One region of the Streptomyces sp. Root1310 genome, then DNA from elsewhere that is predicted to be linked to it. Evidence: predicted binding sites of a transcription regulator. Region 1 holds the regulator's gene; the other holds the start of a gene.
The links. Region 1 encodes HrcA, which represses chaperone genes, less so after heat shock. Its sites were predicted from a motif close to TTNGCACTCNGNNNNNCNGAGTGCNAA; they were not measured.
Positions count from the first base shown of each region.

Region 2: the regulator HrcA is predicted to act here: its motif matches at 1,737-1,763, upstream of groL (chaperonin GroEL).

Region 1 covers NZ_LMEQ01000001.1:1,003,516-1,005,974, forward strand. The annotation lists gene dnaJ (molecular chaperone DnaJ) at 1-1,090, opposite strand, end outside; gene hrcA (heat-inducible transcriptional repressor HrcA) at 1,091-2,107, opposite strand; gene ASD48_RS04545 (MBL fold metallo-hydrolase) at 2,267-2,459, shown strand, end outside.
Region 2 covers NZ_LMEQ01000001.1:2,081,447-2,083,905, forward strand. The annotation lists gene groL (chaperonin GroEL) at 1-1,575, opposite strand, end outside; gene ASD48_RS08990 (cold-shock protein) at 1,954-2,160, opposite strand.

The DNA.
Region 1 (2,459 bases):
GCCCGGGCTGGAACTGGCCGGTGGGCCGCTCCTCGCCGCGCAGCTTGGCCAGCTCCCGCAGCACCCGCTCCTGCTCCGGGTCGAGCTTGCTCGGCGTCTGCACCTCGACGTGCACGATGAGGTCGCCACGGCCGCCGCCCCGCAGATGCGTGACACCCCGGCCGTGCAGCGGGATCGACTGGCCGGACTGGGTACCGGGCCGGATGTCGACCTCCTCCAGCCCGTCGAGCGTCTCCAGCGGCACCTTGGTGCCGAGGGCCGCCGCCGTCATCGGCAGGGTCACCGTGCAGTGCAGATCGTCGCCGCGGCGCTGGAACTGCGCGTGCGGCAGCTCGTGGATCTCCACGTACAGGTCGCCGGCGGGGCCGCCGCCGGGGCCGACCTCGCCCTCGCCCGCGAGCTGGATCCGGGTGCCGTTGTCGACACCGGCCGGGATCTTCACCGTCAGGGTCCGGCGCGAGCGCACGCGCCCGTCGCCCGCGCACTCCGGGCACGGCGTCGGCACCACGGTGCCGAAGCCCTGGCACTGCGGGCACGGCCGCGAGGTCATGACCTGTCCGAGGAAGGACCGCGTCACCTGGGACACCTCGCCGCGGCCGCGGCACATGTCACACGTCTGGGCGCTGGTGCCGGGGGCCGCGCCCTCGCCACTGCACGTCGTGCAGACGATCGCCGTGTCGACCTGGAGGTCCTTGGTGGTGCCGAAGGCCGCCTCCTCGAGGTCGATCTCCAGCCGGATCATCGCGTCCTGGCCACGCCGGGTGCGCGAGCGCGGACCGCGCTGCGACGCGGTACCGAAGAACGCGTCCATGATGTCCGAGAAGTTCCCGAAGCCGCCGGCGCCGAAGCCGCCCGCGCCTCCGCCGCCCGACTGCGACAGCGGGTCGCCGCCGAGGTCGTAGACCTGCTTCTTCTGCGGATCCGACAACACCTCGTAGGCGGCGTTGATCTCCTTGAACCGCTCCTGGGTCTTCGGGTCCGGGTTGACGTCCGGGTGCAGCTCGCGAGCGAGCCGCCGGAAGGCCTTCTTGATCTCTTCCTGCGACGCATCGCGGCGCACGCCGAGAACGGCGTAGTAGTCCGTGGCCACCTACGACTCCGCCAGGATCTGTCCGACGTACCGTGCCACCGCTCGTACCGCTCCCATCGTTCCCGGGTAATCCATGCGGGTCGGTCCGACCACGCCCAGCTTGGCGACTGCCTCGCCGCCCGAACCGTAGCCGACCGACACCACCGAAGTGGAGTTGAGTCCCTCATAGGCGTTCTCGTGACCGATGCGTACGGTCATGCCCGAATCCCCCGCCTCGCCAAGGAGCTTGAGGAGCACGACCTGCTCCTCCAGTGCCTCCAGGACGGGGCGGATGGTGAGGGGAAAGTCATGTCCGAAACGGGTGAGATTGGCGGTTCCGCCGATCATCAGCCGCTCCTCGTTCTCCTCGACGAGCGTCTCCAGCAGGGTGGAGAGCACCGTCGTGACCGTGCCGCGGTCCTCGGTCTCGAACGCGTCCGGCAGATCCTCCACCAGATGCGGCACATCCGCGAACCGCCGGCCCGCGACCCGGCTGTTGAGCCGCGCGCGTAGATCCGCCAGAGAGGCCTCCCCGAAGGGCGCCGGGCAGTCCACCATCCGCTGCTCGACCCGACCGGTGTCCGTGATCAGCACGAGCATCAGACGTGCGGGGGCGAGCGAGAGAAGCTCCACGTGCCGCACGGTCGAGCGGGTCAGCGACGGGTACTGCACCACGGCGACCTGCCGGGTGAGCTGCGCGAGCAGCCGTACGGTCCGGGCCACCACGTCGTCGAGGTCGACCGCGCCGTCGAGGAAGTTCTGGATGGCCCGCCGCTCGGGACCGGTCATCGGCTTGACGCCGGCCAGCTTGTCGACGAACAGCCGGTAGCCCTTGTCCGTGGGGATCCGCCCCGCACTGGTGTGCGGCTGGGCGATGTACCCCTCGTCCTCCAGGGCGGCCATGTCGTTACGGACCGTCGCCGGGGACACGCCGAGGCTGTGCCGCTCGGTGAGCGCCTTCGACCCCACGGGTTCCTCGGTGCCGACGTAGTCCTGGACGATGGCGCGCAGCACCTGGAGCCTGCGTTCACTCAGCATCGCGCACACACCTCCAGCAGTCGTCCCCAGTCCCCTGGGGGCCCCGTCTGGCACTCTTCACATCCGAGTGCCAGCGTTCCCCGGCCCAGTGTACGGCTGTGGGGTACACCCGGGGCAAGGTCGGCCCCCGGCGCAGCGTCGTAGGGCTAGCGTCGCGGTATGACGGTGACTTGGGAAGAGCTGGGGTGGGAGCGGGTCGCGGCCGGGGTCGGACGGGTACGGCTGCCGGGCTGGGACTGCACGGCGGGGCTGGTCGTCGGGGCGGGCGCGGTACTGATGATCGACGCGGGTTCGAGCCTGGCCGAGGGGGCGCGGCTGCGGGCGTGGGCCGAGGAACTCACCGGCTCCCGTG
Region 2 (2,459 bases), 1.1 Mb from region 1:
GGCCTTCTCCGGCTTGTCGGCGATGACGGCCTCGGTGGTGAGGAACAGCGCGGCGATGGAGGCGGCGTTCTGCAGGGCAGAGCGCGTGACCTTCGCCGGGTCGATGATGCCTTCGGCGATCATGTCGACGTAGTCACCCGTCGCGGCGTTCAGGCCGTGACCGATGGGCAGGTTGCGGACCTTCTCGACGACGACGCCACCCTCGAGACCACCGTTGACGGCGATCTGCTTCAGCGGGGCCTCGAGCGCGATGCGCACGGCGTTGGCGCCGGTCGCCTCGTCACCCTCGAGGTCCAGCTTCTCGAAGACGGAGGACGCCTGGATGAGGGCCACGCCACCACCGGCGACGATGCCCTCCTCGACGGCGGCCTTCGCGTTGCGGACGGCGTCCTCGATGCGGTGCTTGCGCTCCTTGAGCTCCACCTCGGTGGCGGCACCGGCCTTGATGACCGCGACACCGCCGGCGAGCTTCGCCAGGCGCTCCTGCAGCTTCTCGCGGTCGTAGTCCGAGTCGCTGTTCTCGATCTCGGCACGGATCTGGTTGACCCGGCCGGCGACCTGGTCCGAGGAGCCGGCACCGTCGACGATGGTGGTCTCGTCCTTGGTGATGACGACCTTGCGGGCCTTGCCGAGCAGGTCGATGGTCGTGTTCTCGAGCTTGAGACCGACCTCCTCGGAGATGACCTCGCCACCGGTGAGGATGGCGATGTCGTTCAGCATCGCCTTGCGGCGGTCGCCGAAGCCCGGGGCCTTGACCGCGACGGACTTGAAGGTGCCGCGGATCTTGTTGACGACCAGCGTCGACAGAGCCTCGCCCTCGACGTCCTCGGCGATGATCAGCAGCGGCTTGCCGCCCTGCATGACCTTCTCGAGGAGCGGCAGCAGGTCCTTGACGTTGGCGATCTTGGAGTTCGCGATCAGGATGTACGGGTCGTCGAGGACGGCCTCCATACGCTCCATGTCGGTGGCGAAGTACGCCGAGATGTAGCCCTTGTCGAAGCGCATACCCTCGGTGAGCTCCAGCTCCAGACCGAAGGTCTGGGACTCCTCGACGGTGATGACGCCTTCCTTGCCGACCTTGTCCATCGCCTCGGCGATGAGCTCGCCGATCTGGGTGTCGGCGGCGGAGATGGAGGCCGTGGAAGCGATCTGCTCCTTGGTCTCGACATCCTTGGCCTGCTCGAGCAGGGCACCGGAGACGGCCTCGACGGCCTTCTCGATACCGCGCTTGAGGGCCATCGGGTTGGCGCCGGCGGCTACGTTGCGCAGGCCTTCCTTGACCAGGGCCTGGGCGAGGACGGTCGCGGTGGTCGTACCGTCACCGGCGACGTCGTCCGTCTTCTTGGCGACTTCCTTGACCAGCTCGGCGCCGATCTTCTCGTACGGGTCCTCGAGCTCGATCTCCTTGGCGATGGAAACACCATCGTTGGTGATCGTGGGTGCGCCCCACTTCTTCTCGAGGACGACGTTGCGGCCCTTGGGGCCGAGCGTCACCTTCACGGCGTCCGCGAGCTGGTTCATGCCGCGCTCGAGGCCGCGCCGTGCCTCCTCGTCGAACGCGATGATCTTGGCCATGTGAAGTGGTCCTCCCGGACTGGGGTGGATTGCTCCGGACCGCGCTGGCGCCCGCGACGGACGGCTCGCCGGCCTCGTGGTTCCTTGCCCCACCTGGCCTGCGGGCCTCACCGACCCGGTCCTCGTTGTCACTCTCACCTTCAGAGTGCTAACGCCAATGATTAGCACTCGACCCATGAGAGTGCAAGCGCCTCCGCCGGACCCGTGCCCTTCCGGACACCCTTCGCGACCGTCTCACCGACGCCCCGCCGACGTCCCACCGACGCCCCACCGGCGTCCCGCGGAAGCCCCCGGACAGACCGAAGGGCTCGCCCCCCGTGGGAGTGCGAGCCCTTCGTCAGTTGTACAGAAGAACGACGCTTTCAGTCGGCGCGTGCTTCAGCCGGTCGCGAGCCGGACCATGTCCGCCTGCGGCCCCTTCTGACCCTGCGAGATCTCGAAATCGACCCGCTGACCCTCTTCCAGGGTGCGGTAGCCGTCCATCTGAATCGCGCTGTAGTGGACGAAAACATCCGCACCACCGTCGACCGCGATGAAGCCGTACCCCTTCTCCGCGTTGAACCATTTGACGGTGCCCTGAGCCATGCCTAACTCCCCTATTACTGGCCCTTGCACGGATCCACACTTCGCGGATCCGGGTCAGACCTCACCCCCCGGTTGGCTTGGGGGCGTGCGCCGGAACGCGTCGACCGCGGCTGAATGTATCTGTCCAACTGCCGTCTGCAACAGGTCAGTCGGACGAGAATTCCGGACGCGCGGGATCCGGAATGTGGCGAGAATTCGCCTGAATTAAGGGCAAGTCGGGCCCTGCATAAGCCGCAAAAGCCACGAAAGAGGCGCACACATTGGCTGCTTCTTGTCGGGCGCGGAGCAGAAAGCAAAGA